3 regions of the Bacillus sp. L381 genome follow, and region 1 is predicted to be linked to each of the others. Evidence: riboswitches for the same ligand, from Rfam matches in the RefSeq annotation. Region 1 holds a riboswitch; each other region holds the start of a gene.

Region 1 (5,936 bases):
GGGCGTTTTACCGGGGTATGGCCGTAAACCACCCATGCCTTACCTTCATATGCGGCAGCCCAGTCTCTTCTGACGGGCCTGCCGTCGGGATAGGTTTCACCGGTGATATCGCCGTACAGAACAAACTCCTTCACCTTACGCGTGTATTTACCGATATCGTCAGCTTTTATACCGGCGTGGGCGACAACGAGCTCTCCGTTATGTAAAATGTCGTAAAGCGGCGCTGACTCATATAATCGGATAAACTGTCTGGATATTTCCGTTCTGTCAGCGGGAGACAGCTCTTTCAGTTCCGCTGCCGTTGTTTCCAGTCCGTGCATCACTTTTACGGGGTTTCCTTTTAAGTAGCGATACAGTTTGTTGCAATGATTTCCCGGGACATAACGGACGGCTCCTTTTTCATATGCTTTTGTCACAAAACGCATCACCTCAACGGATTTAGGGCCTCTGTCGGTTAAGTCCCCCGCAAAGACGAGCGTTCTGCCTTCAGGATGGACGGGTGTTCCGTCTTTCACTTCATAACCGAGCTTTTGCATTAAAGCGATCATTTCATCATAACATCCGTGTATATCGCTGATGATGTCATAAGCCATTTGTGTCAGCCTCCTTTTAACGGTTTTTTATTTATTATGGGGTTAATTCCTATACCTAATTACGATGTTTTGGAACAAATTAAAAAAAGAATTAAAGAAATAAAGCCTTATCACTTTTTTTTCGCGGTCAGCCTTGTTAGAATATGCGTTATGTTTTTAAAAAAGTAAGGTTTTGTCCGCATTAAGCGGGCTTTTATAACCCTTGTTTTAAGGAGGTATTTACTAATGGAACACACATCAGTCGCATCTTTAGTCGTCGTTCTGATCGTCGCTTTTTTGACGCCGCTCCTTTTGCATCGGTTTAAGCTCAGCATTCCGGTCGTCGTCGCGGAAATCATCATGGGGCTTATTATCGGAAAAAGCGGCCTGAATCTCGTCGTTCAGGGAGACACGTGGCTGGAGACGCTGTCTGTCCTCGGCTTTATCTTTTTAATGTTTTTAAGCGGTTTGGAAATTGATTTTTCGTCATTTGAGAAAGGGAAGAAAAAACAATTCCTTCCGAACGGCAAGGAAGCGCCCAACACGTTTTCTGCCGCACTGATTATATTTTTCGGCATCTTTATTTTATCATTGCTGCTGTCTTACGGCTTTGTCTTAGCCGGTTTTATTCAAAACGCATTTTTAATGACGCTTATTATTTCGACGATATCACTCGGAGTGGTGGTCCCGACCTTAAAAGAAGAAAGGATCATGAACTCCAATATCGGCCAGATCATTCTGCTTGTCGCCGTTATTGCGGACTTGGCTACGATGATTCTGCTCGCTTTCTTCTCTTCTCTTTACGGAGAAGACAGTGGAAATATGTGGCTTCTTTTGATTCTCTTTGCCGCGGGGGTCGTGCTGTATTTCTTCGGCAGGATCTTTAAACACCGCTCATTTGTGCAGTCGATGTCTAAAGGCACCGTCCAGATCGGCACGAGAGCCATTTTCACACTGATTATCGTGCTTGTCGCTTTGTCAGAATCTCTCGGGGCGGAAAATATTCTCGGCGCGTTTTTAGCAGGCGTTTTGGTATCGCTTCTGTCACCGAACAAAGAGATGGTGGAGCAGCTGGATTCATTCGGATACGGGTTTTTAATTCCGATCTTTTTCGTCATGGTCGGGGTGAAATTGGACATTTGGACGCTCTTCCAAGATCCGAAAATATTGACGATGATTCCGCTGCTTCTGATTGCGCTGTTTATCAGCAAAATGTTTCCGGTGCTTTATTTAAAGAAATGGTATGACAAAAGAACCGTGTTTGCTTCGGGGTTTTTGCTGACATCTACGCTTTCGCTTGTCATCGCGGCGGCTACGATCGGAGAAAGGCTCCACATTATCAGCGCCAATATGTCCGGCGCGCTGACTTTGGTTGCGGTTATTGCCAGCATCATCACACCGATAGGATTTAAAAAATTATATAAACGGCAAAGTGCGCCGCAGGAGAAAAAGCGCATTACATTTATCGGCGCAAATCAAATGACGCTCCCGGTGACGCTGGAATTGCCTGATGAGGAATATGAAGTTCGGGTCGTTCATCAGGAAAATGCCGGAGAAAAGCTTGCGGAATCCGTTTTTTCGGTGGAGACCATTTCTGATTACGAGCCCGGCACGCTTGAGTCGCATGATATTTTCAAAACGGATATCCTTGTAGTGGCGACGGGCAATGAAGACGTGAACGCTGAAATCGCCTTAATCGCGAAAGAGAAAGGGACTGAGCGTATCATTGCAAGCGTCGGCTCGGTTGAACATGAAACAAAACTGAAGGAAGAGGGCATCAGTATTTTTTCTATCCTTCTGTCTACAAAGACGCTGCTGCGCGCGTTAATCGAGGCGCCCGGCGTGATGAGCCTCCTGACAAACGAAGAGTCTTCGCTTTATCAGATCAATCTGGAAAACACGGCGTATAACGGCATCATTCTCCGGGAATTTCCGCTGATGGGCGATGTGATTTTCGTCCGGATTTTCAGAGGTGTGGACAGCATCGTTCCGCACGGAGACACGCGGCTGAAAACAGGAGACCGTCTCATCGTTACGGGCTCGCGCAACTACGTGTCGGAACTGAGAAACATTCTTGAAGCTTGACCAAATTGCAATTCGTGATAAGATAGAAGGCATAACAAGTAAATAATCAATCGTATGACCACTAGGGGTGTCCTTCATAAGGGCTGAGATAAAAGTGAGACTTTTAGACCCTCATAACTTGAACAGGTTCAGACCTGCGTAGGGAAGTGGAGCGGTATTTTTTGGGTTCCTTTTATCCATATAAATTCCAAACCACTTTTCCGATGCGGGAAAGTGGTTTTTTTATTTTATCAGGGGGGAAGACATAATGACATTTTCTGAAGAATGCAGACTGGCGGCAGCTGAATGGTGGGACGGAAGCTTTGTTCATCCGTTTGTAACGGGAATCGGTGACGGAAGCCTGCCGATAGACCGTTTCAGCTACTACGTGCTGCAGGATTCCTACTACTTGACGCATTTTGCAAAAGTTCAGGCGTTCGGAGCCGCATATGCCAAAGACTTGTTTACGACGGGCAGGATGGCGGGCCACGCTCAGGGTACATATGAAGCAGAAATGGCGCTGCACCGCGAGTTTACGGAGCTTTTAGGAATTACAGAAGAAGAACGTGCGGCCTTTAAACCGGCACCGACGGCTTATTCTTACACGTCTCATATGTACAGATCGGTGATGAGCGGCCAATTTGGAGAAATTTTAGCTGCGCTTCTGCCTTGCTATTGGCTTTATTATGAAGTCGGCGAACACTTAAAGGAATGCAAACCGGAACATCCAATTTATGAAAAATGGATCGGCACATACGGCGGAGACTGGTTCAGACAACAGGTTGAGGAACAGATCAGCCGTTTTAACGAGATTGCTGAAAGCAGCACAGAGGAAATCCGCGCGAAAATGAAAGAGAATTTTGTGATTTCAAGCTATTATGAATATCAATTTTGGGGAATGGCCTATCAAAAAGAAGGCTGGTCCGGAAAGGGCGGAAAAGAGGTGGAGTCCTTTGGAGCTGCACGCGGTAACCGATAATCGCAAGCCCGTTGACGAGCTGGCGGAGGATATTCTTTCGATTCAGCGTGAAGTGAGCTTTATCCATATCCGTGAGCGGGACAAAACAGCGGGAGAGATCATGCAGCTTTTGTCACTTTTGAAAAAAGGCGGCGCCGATAAGGACAAATTGATTATTAATGACCGGGCGGATATCGCGCTTTTTGCCAATATACACCGTGTTCAGCTTCCGTCCCGCAGCTTTTCCGTCAAGCAGGTGCGAAACAGATTTCCCCATCTTCATATCGGGCGTTCGGTTCATTCGTTGAAAGAAGCAGTCCAAGCTGAAAAAGAAGATGCGGATTATGTGGTGTTCGGCCATGTATTTGAAACCGAATGTAAACAAGGACTTGAAGCAAGAGGCATCAGCCTGCTCTCAGATATTAAACGCACGCTTTCCATCCCCGTAATCGCAATCGGCGGAGTGACACTGCAGACGATCGGACAGGCAAAGCAGGCGAAACCGGACGGAATTGCCGTCATGTCAGGTATTTTCTCAGCTGAAAATCCTGAGGAAGCGGCAAAACGGTATGCACGCGCAATAAGGGAGGCCGATTATGAAGAAGCATTATGATACGGCGGTTATCGGCGGCGGAATTATCGGGTGCGCCATTTCTTATGAGCTGGCGAAGACTCAAAAGAACGTTGTCTTGTTTGAAGACGGTGCGATCGGCCGAAAAACGACAAGCGCTGCTGCGGGAATGCTGGGCGCTCATGCGGAATGTGAAAACCGGGATGCGTTTTTTGATTTTGCCATGTACAGCCAAAGACTGTATGAAGCGGCAGGGCGCGAGCTGGAGGAGGCTTGCGGCATTGACATCAGGCGCCATAACGGCGGAATGCTTAAACTGGCGTATACCGAAGAAGACATTACCCGTTTACGAAAGATGGATGATTTACCTTCCGTCACTTGGCTTTCAGCGGAAGAAGCCCTTGAGAAAGAGCCGTACGCTTCAAAGGACATTCTCGGCGCAAGTTTTATAAAAGACGATGTCCATGTCGAGCCGTATTATGTCTGCAAAGCGTATGCAAAAGGGGCGCGGCGCTATGGCGCTGATATATATGAGCATACACATGTGTCCGCCGTTAAACGGGTGAACGGAGCGTACTGTATCACAACATCCGGCGGGGATATTTATGCTGACCAAGTCGCAGTTGCAAGCGGTGTATGGAGCGGCCGGTTCTTCAGCCAGCTCGGCTTGGGACAGCCTTTTTTCCCTGTGAAAGGAGAATGCCTTTCTGTGTGGAATGACCATATCCCGCTTACCAAAACCCTTTACCATAGTCAAAGCTACGTCGTCCCGAGAAAAAGCGGCCGGCTTGTCATAGGTGCCACAATGAAACAGGGCGACTGGAGCGATACGCCTGACATCGGCGGGATTGAAGCCGTCATCTCAAAAGCGAAAACCATGCTGCCCGCCATCGAACATATGAAAATAGACCGGTTTTGGGCGGGGCTCAGGCCGGGTACAAGAGACGGAAAGCCGTTTATCGGGCGGCATCCTGAAGACAGCGGCATCATATTCGCCGCCGGCCATTTTAGAAACGGCATCTTATTGGCCCCGGCAACGGCTGAAATGGTGCGCGATATGATCCTGGGAAAACAGGTGAAAAATGAATGGGAAGAAGCGTTTCGAATTGATCGCAAGGAGGCGGTTCACATATGATCCTTCAGCTGAACGGAAAACAAATTGATTGGGATCGAAAAGAGGGGACGGTTCAGGATTTGCTCGAATCGTATCAGCTTGATCAAAGAATCGTAGTTGTAGAGAGAAATAAAGAAATCATTGAAAAAAAGAATTATGAAAATACAAGTTTGTGTGACCGGGATGTCATAGAAATTGTTCATTTTGTAGGAGGCGGATGAGGATGTTAACAATAGGCGGAAAACAGTTTCAGTCAAGATTGCTGTTAGGAACGGGAAAATATCCGAGCTTTGAGATTCAGAAAGAAGCGGTGGCGGTCTCAGGATCAGATATTTTAACCTTCGCGGTGCGGCGGATGAACATCTTTGAACAGTCTCAGCCAAACTTTCTCGAACAGCTTGATTTGTCTAAGTACACGCTTCTGCCGAATACAGCCGGCGCCGCAACGGCTGAAGAGGCGGTCAGAATCGCAAGGCTTGCCAAAGCTTCAGGGCTTTGTGACATGATAAAAGTAGAAGTTATCGGATGCAGCCGGTCACTTTTGCCTGATCCGGTTGAGACATTGAAAGCATCAGAACAGCTGCTCGAAGAAGGATTTATCGTCCTTCCGTATACGTCAGATGATGTCGTGCTCGCAAGGCGTCTTGAGGAGCTCGG
Region 2 (5,936 bases), 130 kb from region 1:
TTAATCACGTACAAATAGTTTATTGATTCTGCGATTTCTGCAAAGCTTTTCAGCTTCACGACCGCATCTTTTACTGTATAATGCTGCGGAATCCAGACGAAGCGGTTCGTCATCATCCGGCCCGCCGATTCTTGCGGATAGTTCATCAAAAGCTGTACGGCCTTTGATTCCTCAGCCTCCATGCTGGATAAAAGCTGCTCTTTCAGTTCTTCATCCATCTCTTCCAGCAAAGCGGCGAGATCGTCGTTATCCATTTTATTCATTGCGAGAGTGGCTTTTGTTTTACCGACTTTATGCAAAACGGCAAGCTGAAATTCCCGTTCAAGCTCTCCGATCATGTCGGTGATATCGTCAACCGTCATATATGACAGATAGCGGGCCCGGTGCTTTTCCGGCATTTCTTTAAATAAAAACGCCATATCATAGGGCTGAAGCTCATCTATCATGCTCCGGAATTCTTTAATTTTCCCGTCCCGCAATAAAATGATAATACGTAATATGAGTTCGTCATAGGTCATGTTTTGGACCATCGGGACTCGTACCTCCTTTACGGAGACGCGCCGTCCGTCAAGGGAAGTGCGGCGGTTTGTCTCCTCATCATGTCGTCATTGGTTATCTGGCTGTATATGGGTACTTCTTCTGACATACTCGAATGGGGAGAATCCATACTCCGCACCTCCTTATCATGCTCAGTCATGTACGTTTTGAGGCATAAAAAAAACCTTCCGATATGAAGGCGAAAACAAGCACGGCAAATAAACGTGCGGGGCCTTCAATCGTAGAGCTTTAGCACTGTATGGCATAGGACGGCCATCCAGCTGCGTTAAGAATCACCTTATGTCGATGATTCCTGTTGACCCATTGGCGTCTTTGGACATTTTTGGGCAGCAGCGTATCTCCATACAGGAGCCTCACCTAACGAAGTTCTTATTTGAATTGACACACTGAGATTACAGAAAAAAAAGGAATGTGTCAACCTTAAATTTGTTATTTCAGCATATGCCTATAAAATAAATGGAATAAAGGCATAAAGCCCTTATTCCGGCAGATCGCTTTCATCTTCTTCAGAAAGGAAATGATATGATTCATGCAGCATGAGCGCGTATTCCCCTTCTTTTGTCGGGTGCGGTACATACTCAGCCTCGTTGATATACTGCTCTTCCCTTTTCTTCATGGGACAGACCTCCTTTTCAACTTTAGATTGTCCAAAAGAAGATCCGTTATCATAGGAAAGAAAAAATCACCAGATGAAGCGGACATACAGCTATATTTTTCGGATCGTGAAGAAGTTCCGCAGCAGCCACGGTCCCGGTTTGAAGCCGAGCGTTAATTGCCACGCGCCGATCGCCTGCAGTCCGTACTGCCGCACGAGAACCATTTTTTCACTCATGCTCCGCACATCCTCAAACCATACTTCATGCGTTCTCCCATTTTCATCAGTATACCGAAAGTAAGGGGAACGATCCTGCTGGGAATAATGGATCACTGATTGATGCTTCATGGCTGTTTCCATGGCGCGCTGATTGGAGATGGCGGATCCGATCGTTCCGGGGCGGTACGGAATCACCCAATCATACCCGTACAGCGGAACACCGAGTATCACTTTTCTTCTCGGGACCCTGCTGATGGCAAAATTGATGGTTTCTCTGACCTCTGTCAAAGGCGCCACGGCTCCCGGCTCACTGCCTGCGTGGTGCCAATCGTACGCCATAATAAACATATAATCGACGACTGCTCCGATTCCGCCGTAATCATATCCCCTCAGCCACGGCACTGCTTCACTTGTTTTCGCCGGAACCGATATTGTTAACGCGAGCTGGTGCTCCGAGAGCCGGGTTTTTAACTGCCGGAGAAATCCGGTAAAAAGATCCCGGTCGGCTTCTCTGACCCGTTCAAAATCAATATTTACACCGCCGTATCCCTTTCTTACAGTCAAATAGACGATATTGTTGACGAGGTTTGTTCTCGCCGTCGGGTTTTGCAGGACTTGATGAGCTAATTCAGGGCTGAACCCCCCTTCTGTCAGATTCGTGATGACGGCAAGCGGCCTCACTCTGTTTTGCCATGTGGTTTCTATCGCGGTTCTGTCGTTTAAATTATTAATGATATCTCCGTTCGGGCCAAAATGATATTCAAACAAAGAAATCGCCGATGAATAGGGCGCAAAATCATTAATTAACTCTCTGTCCGCTTCAGGTGTCCGAATGACATAAAATTGCAGGGTTCCTGCCAGATAGTTAGATATATCAGGGATCTTCACTTTCATACCCGGCCGCAGCCGGTTCGGCTGAATATTCGGGTTTGCCTGCATCAGCTGCATCTGCGACACATAGGCCTTACTTGCGATAACAGCATACGTATCATTCGGCTGAACCGTATATTCATTAAGAGGGATCAAAAGCGCCTGCCCCGGAACGATATTCGTTTCCTCAAGTCCGTTGACGCTTCTGATGCTGTCAACAGGATATCCGTACTTTCTGCTGATGGAAAATAGCGAGTCGCCAGACTGCACTGTATGAACAAACATAGATGTCCTCCGTTTCCTTTTGATCAAAAGGGCGTGATATACACTCTTCCTATCTTTATGAATGATTATCCGGTCCGATTCCAAACTCTGTTTTCGAGAAAGGCTGTTTACAAATCAGACATGATCAACTATGATGATGTCATCATAAAAAACTGTATAGGAAACGCACTAGGGGTGCTGTTATCGGCTGAGATAAAACATGCGGCAAGCGTGTTTTGATCCCTTATAACCCGATCTGGATAATACCAGCGTGGGGAAGTGCAGATTGACCGGAGCGCGGGTTCTTTCCCATGCGTTTTCGTTCTGCTGCTGCATATTCCCTCGGATATGCAGTTTTTTATTTTTCATTAAAAAACGGGGGAGGACACCGCATTATGAAACTGAATATGAACCGCCTGTAACAGAATCAACTCTTTCATACATAGGACTATCCGATAAGAAAGCAGGAGATCAGAATGAAAAATTGGAAAATGAGAGAAATTGTCGTCATGTCCGTCATCAGTGTTGTATTCGCTGTCATTTATTTATTATCAACTCATGCAAGCAATATAGCGGCAGGGTTTTTCGGCCGGATGAGCTACGAACCGATTTACGGCATTTGGTTTATCGTCTCGGTGATTGCCGCCTACATTATTCAAAAACCGGGAGCGGCGCTCGTTTCTGAAATCATCGCCGCGTTTGTGGAATGCTTACTCGGAAATCCGTCAGGACCGATGGTGATTCTGATCGGCATCGCACAGGGAATCGGTGCGGAAGCGGTCTTTTTAGCGACACGCTGGCGGATTTATACCCTGCCTGTGCTTCTTTTATCCGGTATGGGATCTTCTGTGACGAGCTTCATTTATGATTTGTTCGTTTCCGGGTACTCTGTTTTGAACCCGGGTTTATTAACCGTCATGCTTCTCATCCGTCTGGCCTCAGGCGCGCTTCTTGCCGGCCTTCTCGGCAAAGTAATCAGTGATGCGCTGGCTTACACGGGAGTGCTGAACGGCATGGCTCTCGGAAAAGAATTGAAGAAGAAAAAGAAACAGGTGAACCAAGATGCAGGTATTTGAACCCCTTCTATCGGCCCGCCGTCTTACCTTTTCTTATGATCAGGATGAAAAGCCGATTTTTCAAAACGTGTCATTTCAGCTCCGCAAAGGAGAGCGGGCTTTATTGCTCGGACCGAGCGGATGCGGCAAAAGCTCGCTCGCCCTTTGTTTAAACGGCCTGTACCCGGAAGCCTGTGATGCGGTTCAAACGGGAACCGTTTCCTTATACGGAACACCGCTTTCAAACTTGGCAGAGCCCGCCGCTGCATCCATCGGAGTGGTGTTTCAAGATCCGGATCAGCAGTTTTGCATGCTGACGGTTGAAGATGAAATAGCCTTCGGTCTGGAAAATTTGCAATATACAAAAGAAGATATGGATACCATCATCGATGACGTTTTGGAAAAATTAGAAATCACTCATCTGAAAACACGAACGATCGCCTCGCTGTCAGGCGGTTCAAAACAAAAAGTGGCGCTCGCCTGTATCATTGCGATGGATCCGGAACTCATTATTTTGGACGAACCGACGGCACAGCTTGATCCATATTCCGTCCGTGAATTTGTGCGGCTGATCAAAGAACTTCAAGCCAAAAGAAACTTCGGCCTTCTCGTAATCGAGCATCAGCTTGATCATTGGGCGCCGTGGATGGACAGGACGATTGTCCTTGACGAAACCGGTCAGATCGTGATGGACGGAGAGACGGACGCTATCTTTGAAACAAAGCTTGAAGAGCTGACGAGACTCGGCATTCCGATTCCGCGGGTGATCCTATTGCAGAAATACGTCAACATTCCTTTTACATTGTGCAAAGAAAGTCTGTTTCACAAATCTGTACCGGCTCTTCCCCGCCCCCGGTCCGCCGCGCTTTCGGCAGAGGAAGCACTGAGTGTTCACGGGCTGTCATGCAAAAGAGGAACGGATATCATTTTTCAGGATGTGAGCTTTTCCGTAAAAAAAGGGTCAATTACTGCGATTGCCGGTCCTAACGGAACAGGGAAGTCCACGCTCCTGTCCGCCGCGGCCAAGCTCATCCGTCCTGTGAGCGGAGACATCAAAATAGACGGCAGACCGATAGATTCCTATTCTGAAAAAGAGCTTCGGCGCCTGATGGGATATGTTTTCCAAAATCCTGAACACCAGTTTGTCACAGATTCCGTCATTGACGAGCTGCTGTTCGGCTTTGAAGACGGCAATGCCGCAAAGGAGAAAGCTCTTCAGCTGTTAACCCGGTTCGGCCTGAGACGCCATGCCTCACAGCATCCATTTTCTTTAAGCCAAGGACAAAAACGCAGGCTCAGCGTCGCGACGATGCTTATGCACAATGTGAAAGTTTTGCTGCTTGATGAACCGACTTTCGGGCAGGACGCAAAAACGGCGCGTGAGTGTATGCAGATGCTGCGGGAGATTCAAAAGGAAGGCACGGCTGTTTTGATGGTGACACACGATATGGAGCTCGTCTCAGATTATGCCGACACGATCCTTGTGCTCTGCGGCACGAAGCTGGTATACCGCGGAACTCCCGATTCTTTGTTTACTGATCATATCGGAACCGCGGAACAAGCGCATTTAGCTTTGCCGCTGCAGTATGAATGGATGAAACACGACAGGAGGCGGAGAAATGAACGTGCGGCTGGAAGCTGTTAACCCGTCAATTAAGGCGGCGGCTGTTTTGTTATGCGTCATTATGCTGTCGTTCATTTATAATCCGTACACCCCAGCTGTGTTTTATATCATCATTGCGGGAGGCGTCCTTTTGGCGGGAAGCGTGCCGCTGAAAAAATGGCTGCTGTTTACGATTCCATTTGTGATTCTCGCCTTCGGTTCTTTATGGACAGCCGCCGTATTCGGAAACGTCCCGACAACCGGAAGCAATCTGCTGTTTAAGCTCGGGCCGATTGCCGTCAACAGTGACAACGCGGCGCTCGGGATTGCTATCGCGTTTCGTATTTTATGTTTTTCCGCCTTGTCGATGATGTTTCTTTTCACAACCGATCCGATACTGTTTATGCTCAGTCTGATTCAGCAGTGTAAGCTCCCGCCGAAGCTTGCCTACGGCGTTATCGCCGGGTTCCGGTTTCTCCCTCTTCTGAAAGATGAAATCCTGATCATCCGGCATGCGCACAGAATCAGAGGCGCGGCGTCTGATTCCGGACTGAAAGGAAAGCTCTCCGCCTTCAGACGCTTCACCATTCCGCTTTTGGCGGGCGCAATCAGAAAGGCGGAACGAACAGCGATCGCGATGGAGTCTAAAGGCTTTACGGGCAGCCGAAACCGCACATTTTACAGAACGGTTACTGTGGGCCGCGCCGATTGGTTCTTTTTCCTGCTCGTGCTTCTGTTATTCGGCGCAAGCTGTCTCGTGTCACTGTTGTTT
Region 3 (5,936 bases), 270 kb from region 1:
CTGCCGGCCTTACTTGCGATCGTCTCCTTCAGCTCGAGATGATCATAGCAGACGAAAAAGCGGGTGCCGAATTGATCACAGTCAACCGCGCAAAGCACTCTGATTTATTTTGGGCGTCTCAGGGCGGAGGCGGCGGCAACTTCGGCATTGTCACATCCATGATATTTAAAGCCGTGCCGATTTCGTACGTGACTGTTTTTTCTGTCACTTGGGACTGGGATGATTTCGACGAAGTATTTCATACGTGGCAGCAGTGGGCTCCATTTACAGATAACCGGCTTACTTCATCAATTCAGTTTTGGCCTAAGGAAGTCAACCGCATAGAAGCGCTCGGCCAATTTATCGGGACAAAAGATGAGCTGAAAGAACTGCTGGCTCCGTTAATGAAAGCGGGAAACCCGAGAAGCGGCATGGTCAAGACAGTTCCGTTTATTAGAGCGGCAGCCTTTTTTAACAGACGGGGAGGCAATGAGCCGCAAAAGATAAAGCGGTCAGGATCCTTTATTGAAAAACCTTTGTCAACACGCGCAATTTCCACTTTAAAGCGCTACTTGCAGCACGCTCCGAATAAAAACGCCAGTGTCTGGCAGCAATCTCTCGGCGGGGCAGCCGGACGAATCGCTTCGGATCAAACGGCATTCTATTATCGAAACGCAATCATTGCCCAGGAATATTTAACAAGCTGGACGTCTCCTGAAGAGGAAAGACAAAACGTCCGCTGGATCGAAGGGCTGAGAACATCTCTTTCAAGAGAAACGATGGGGGATTACGTGAATTGGCCTGATATAGACATCAGAAACTGGCTGCGGACATATTACGGAGAAAATGTTGACCGCCTCCGTCAAGTCAAAACGAAGTATGACCCGGAAAACGTATTCCGCTTTGAGCAGAGCATCCCGCCGCTTCGAAGGTTATCGTTTTTCTAAAAAAGATGAAGATGGACACACTCCATCCTCATCTTTTCTTTTTATTGATATAAACGGCTTCCTTTCTCTGCAAACTCTTTTGCTTTTTCCTTCAATCCTTCATTGACGGCCTCGTCTTCAGTCAGACCGTTTTCTTTCGCATAATCGCGAATATCCTGAGAAATTCTCATGCTGCAAAACTTCGGACCGCACATCGAACAGAAGTGAGCCGTTTTTGCGCCTTCAGCCGGCAGCGTTTCATCATGATATTCCATTGCTCTTTCAGGATCAAGCGACAAATGAAATTGATCGCGCCACCGGAATTCAAACCGCGCCTTAGACAGAGCGTCATCACGGATCTGAGCACCCGGATGCCCTTTGGCAAGGTCTGCGGCATGCGCCGCGATTTTGTACGTAATGACGCCTTCTCTTACATCATCACGATTCGGCAGGCCCAAATGCTCCTTCGGGGTGACATAACAAAGCATCGCCGTGCCGTACCAGCCGATCATCGCCGCGCCGATCGCCGAAGTTATATGGTCATAACCCGGAGCGATATCTGTCGTTAATGGCCCGAGCGTGTAAAAAGGCGCCTCTTTACAAATTTCCATCTGCTTGTCCATGTTTTCCTTAATTTTATGCATCGGCACATGGCCCGGTCCTTCAATCATCACTTGCACATCATGCTTCCATGCGATTTCCGTCAATTCTCCGAGAGTCTCCAATTCAGCAAATTGCGCTTCATCATTGGCATCTGCAATCGAACCAGGACGCAGCCCGTCACCAAGAGAAAAAGCAATATCATATGTCTTCATGATTTCGCAGATTTCTTCAAAATGCGTGTACAGAAAGCTTTCCTGATGATGAGCAAGGCACCATTGCGCCATAATTGCCCCGCCGCGGGAGACGATCCCCGTCGTGCGTTTGGCCGTTAACGGGACGTAACGAAGCAATACGCCGGCATGGATGGTGAAATAATCCACGCCCTGCTCCGCCTGCTCAATCAGTGTGTCACGATAAATTTCCCACGTTAAATCCTCGGCAGCGCCATTTACTTTTTCAAGCGCCTGATAAATCGGCACCGTCCCCACAGGCACGGGGGAATTGCGGATGATCCATTCACGTGTCGTATGAATGTCTTTTCCCGTCGATAAGTCCATCATCGTATCAGCGCCCCAGCGAATCGCCCACGTCATTTTTTCGACTTCTTCTTCGATAGAAGACGTAACAGCCGAGTTGCCGATATTTGCATTGATTTTCACATGAAAATTCCGGCCGATAATCATCGGCTCGCTTTCCGGATGGTTGACGTTAGAAGGAATAATCGCCCGGCCGCTCGCCACCTCTTCCCTCACAAATTCGGGAGAAACATGCTCGCGTATTGCGATAAACTCCATTTCCGGCGTAATGATGCCTTTTCTCGCATAATGCAATTGTGTTATGTTTTTCCCTGCCTTGGCCCGCCGCGGCTTCCGCTGTAAACCGGGGTATTCGGCAGTATGATCTTCTTTTTTATAGCCGTTGTCCTCAGGCTTTACAGTCCTTCCAGCATATTCCTCTGTATCGCCGCGCCCGGTAATCCACTCTGTGCGGACCGGCCTGAGACCTTCATGAATATGAATCTGTACATCCGGGTCTGTATACGGTCCGCTCGTATCATAAACACGGACCGGCGGATTCTCCTCTTCACCGAACGCCCCCGTTGTCGCACTCAGGCTGATTTCCCGCATCGGCACTCGTATGCCAGGCGAAGAACCCTTTACATAAACCTTTTTACTGCCTGAAAAACTCGACATAATGGAAATGTTCGCTTGCTGTACTGATTGATTTTGCATACAAATCTCTCCTTTATCATTTGAATAACAGAATCAAGCTCAGCACCAGCACAAAAAACCGGGTTCAATAGAGAACCCGGTTTTGCAGTCAGAAAGAAACTATTATTGTTTTCATCAACAATAATAAAACCTTTACTTCCCCACGCTGGTACGAACCAGATCAGGTCCAAAGGGTTAAGAAGCCGCCGCTTCTCTCTCAGCCCGCTTAAACGGGCACCCCCAGTAACTATGAATTTCGGTTTCATCGTAACATAAGTTGTATACAAAAAAAAGCATATTATTAAAATTCAGATAACGAAGCGGTCATAAGCTCTGTGTCCCTAACGCCTTCTTCGGTATCAAAAACCCGATACCCCTTTGCCGTTTCCCGGGAAGAGACAGCTTGGAACAGCTGACCGTCTTTATAATGCAGCGCAGCGCCGTCATCAGCGGCATAGCCTTCCCGGAGTTTCTTTTCTGAAATCAGACGGTGATACGCCGGTCTGCGCTCCTCTTCTCCGTCATAGTGCGGACAAAAGCTGCCCGGCAAAAACCCTAAAGCTCGCAGCTCTCTCAAATCTCCCGCTGAATCCGTCACACCTTCTTCAAACCAGCAAATCGCCCCGGCGCTGAGGCCCGCCAGGATGATGCCGCTTTCCCAAGCCTCACGAAGAATAAGGTCAAGCCCCCACTCTTTCCATAAGACAAGCATATTGCGGGTATTACCGCCGCCGACATATATAATATCTTTCTTCATGAGAAAAGATCTGAGGTCAGAACGAGGCGGTTTAAACAGCGACAAGTGATCAGGCTCACACTCCAGCTTATGAAAGGCCTGATAAAACCTGGCGATATAATTCTCCGAATCTCCGCTTGCCGTCGGCAAAAAACAAACTCTCGGCTCTGGTCTCACCGACTGCTCCAAAATATATTGATCCAGCACAAGATGATCCGGCTCCATGGAAAACCCCCCGCCGCCCAATGCAATAATCTGCTTCATCGCCATCACCTCTTTTTTCTCAAGTATAACTTAAAAAAGCGTTATCCCATTCCGGATGCCGCCTTCAAATTATTTCTTTGTTATCTGAAAAATGAAAAGACACCGTATAAAACAACGGAGATCCCTGCAGCGATAAGCGCCGGAACAAGCTTCGAACGGGCATACTTCACAACATCGATCCCCAAAACCGTACAGGTTGTCACCGTATTATCACTGAGAGGGGAAGCAAACGCTCCAAATGTTCCGCTGGCAAAAACGGCCCCAATCGCTAATAATAAGCTGGTATGCGACTGAACCGCCAGCGTCACGCCGAGCGGCATTAAAAGCCCCCAAGTCCCCCAAGATGATCCGATAAAATAGGATATAACCGCTCCAAGTATAAAAAGAGATGGCGCAATAAACATATGGGGGATCCATGACGTTAAATGAGAAGTAACATATTTCGAAAACCCCAGATCCTCAGATACTGCTGTTACGGCCCAAATCAGCGATAACATAATAATAACGTTTACCAATTCGTTTCCGCCCTTAATAAAATGCGTCACAAGCTCGCTTGCGTGAAAACGCTGAAACATAAAAAGAGCAAATGCTGCAATAACCGCTGCCAATAATGCGGTTAACATGACGCCAAGCATATCGCTTTTGATAAAAGCATTCAAAAACCCTTGTGCTTTTGAATGGCCGTCCCACCAGCTGAGAAACAGTGTTAACAGTAAAAACAGCCCGATTGGAATGATTAAATTCCACGGCCGAATCGGTGTTTCCTTAATATAAGCACGGTGCGCCGAATCTAACTCCTCCTGCTGGTCAGCATGTACATCCCCGCCCTTTTCGAACATCCCCGTGTGTCCTCCGTGAATATCCGGGATCGTCCCTGTTTCCATGTTAAATGAGCCGGAGCCTTTTGAAAGCAATACACCGCTGTTCTGCGGGATCGGTTCCGTATGTTTATTATGTTCCCGAGAAGGAATTTGTCCGTTCCTTTCTGTTTTTTCCAAGCTTTCATCTTCTTTTTGTTTCTTAAAAAAGCAGTAATAAATACCGACTAAAATAATCAAAATGGAGAAAAAATTGAAGGGAATACTTTTCACATAGACCGTGTAAGCCGGCTGATCTATCCCTGACGTTTTGAGGGCCTGTCCGATAATGGAAACCATGTAGCCGACAAATGCCGTTGCTACCGGAATCAAGGCAATGACCGGGTTTGCTGTAAACTCAATAGCATACGCAATTTTCTGTTTCGACAGGTCCAGACGCTTGCTTATAGCTTTCATAATCGGCGCAATTGTAACGATGCGAAAGTCCGGTTCGCTGAATGTGCCTAATGTCGACAGCCATGCAAGCAGCATCGCGCCTTTTTTGGTTTTAACCTTTTTACTGATCAAATGGACGAACCCTTTTATCCCGCCGGTTAACTTTATAATCCCCACAAGGCCGGCAAATGAATATAGAAAAACAATGATTCTAATATTATTGATTACGACAATGTTGCTGATCAAATAATGAACCATATGCTCAATCCCGCCAAGCAAGCTCGGATGTAAAAGATAACTTCCGACCAGCAAACCGACAAACAGACCGGACTGCACTTGCTTTGTAATGATTGAAATGGGAATGACCAGAATAAATGGGATAAGGCAAGCCCAAGTACCTTCCATAAAAAACACCTCTTTCAAAGAACTTTTTGTTAGTATCTTTGAAAAATACGGATTTATACAATCCCAGGTGTATCATGTTTTCATAAGCCCTGGATGATGTTTTTATACAACAAAAAAGGCTTCTACATAATGTAGAAGCCTTTGTATACCGGTGGCCGGGGTCGAACCGGCACTCCAGAAGGAACACGATTTTGAGTCGTGCGCGTCTGCCAATTCCGCCACACCGGCATGTAATGTCGTGTTCAACCGACGTATATAAATATAACATGCATTTTATAAAGTGTCAACGGTTTTAGTAAAGTTTTTTTAATGGTAATGCTGTATACACACGAAATAAGGAGAAACCTATATTTATAGTTTTTACGTTTTTATTATAAAAAAAGTGATTTGCATATTGCAAATCACTCTCATATGTGTTTTATAATGTGAAGTTTGAAGACCAATTTAACATGATTCGTCCAAAGTTAAATTGGTGCCGAGGGCCGGACTTGAACCGGCACGGTAGTCACCTACCGCAGGATTTTAAGTCCTGTGTGTCTGCCAATTCCACCACCCCGGC

Evidence for each region. Region 1 has a riboswitch for thiamine pyrophosphate ahead of tenA (thiaminase II). Riboswitches for the same ligand answer to the same signal wherever they lie in the genome.
Region 2: it holds a riboswitch for thiamine pyrophosphate, as region 1 does, so the genes downstream of both, QRX25_RS06475 (ECF transporter S component) here and tenA (thiaminase II) in region 1, are expected to answer to the same signal.
Region 3: it holds a riboswitch for thiamine pyrophosphate, as region 1 does, so the genes downstream of both, thiC (phosphomethylpyrimidine synthase ThiC) here and tenA (thiaminase II) in region 1, are expected to answer to the same signal.

What each region holds. Positions count from the first base shown of each region.
Region 1 covers NZ_CP127224.1:1,135,930-1,141,865, forward strand. The annotation lists gene prpE (bis(5'-nucleosyl)-tetraphosphatase PrpE) at 1-593, opposite strand, end outside; gene QRX25_RS05675 (monovalent cation:proton antiporter family protein) at 819-2,657, shown strand; TPP riboswitch at 2,711-2,819, shown strand; gene tenA (thiaminase II) at 2,905-3,615, shown strand; gene tenI (thiazole tautomerase TenI) at 3,590-4,207, shown strand; gene thiO (glycine oxidase ThiO) at 4,191-5,300, shown strand; gene thiS (sulfur carrier protein ThiS) at 5,297-5,500, shown strand; gene thiG (thiazole synthase) at 5,497-5,936, shown strand, end outside.
Region 2 covers NZ_CP127224.1:1,267,096-1,273,031, reverse strand. The annotation lists gene mgtE (magnesium transporter) at 1-530, opposite strand, end outside; M-box (ykoK) riboswitch at 765-930, opposite strand; gene QRX25_RS06485 (transcriptional regulator SplA domain-containing protein) at 1,037-1,174, opposite strand; gene QRX25_RS06480 (glycosyl hydrolase family 18 protein) at 1,265-2,527, opposite strand; TPP riboswitch at 2,688-2,801, shown strand; gene QRX25_RS06475 (ECF transporter S component) at 2,983-3,582, shown strand; gene QRX25_RS06470 (ABC transporter ATP-binding protein) at 3,569-5,206, shown strand; gene thiX (HMP/thiamine ABC transporter permease ThiX) at 5,181-5,936, shown strand, end outside.
Region 3 covers NZ_CP127224.1:867,520-873,455, reverse strand. The annotation lists gene QRX25_RS04315 (FAD-binding oxidoreductase) at 1-926, shown strand, start outside; gene thiC (phosphomethylpyrimidine synthase ThiC) at 968-2,740, opposite strand; TPP riboswitch at 2,861-2,971, opposite strand; gene QRX25_RS04305 (Type 1 glutamine amidotransferase-like domain-containing protein) at 3,021-3,719, opposite strand; gene QRX25_RS04300 (Na+/H+ antiporter NhaC family protein) at 3,800-5,377, opposite strand; tRNA gene QRX25_RS04295 (tRNA-Leu) at 5,524-5,605, opposite strand; tRNA gene QRX25_RS04290 (tRNA-Leu) at 5,848-5,936, opposite strand.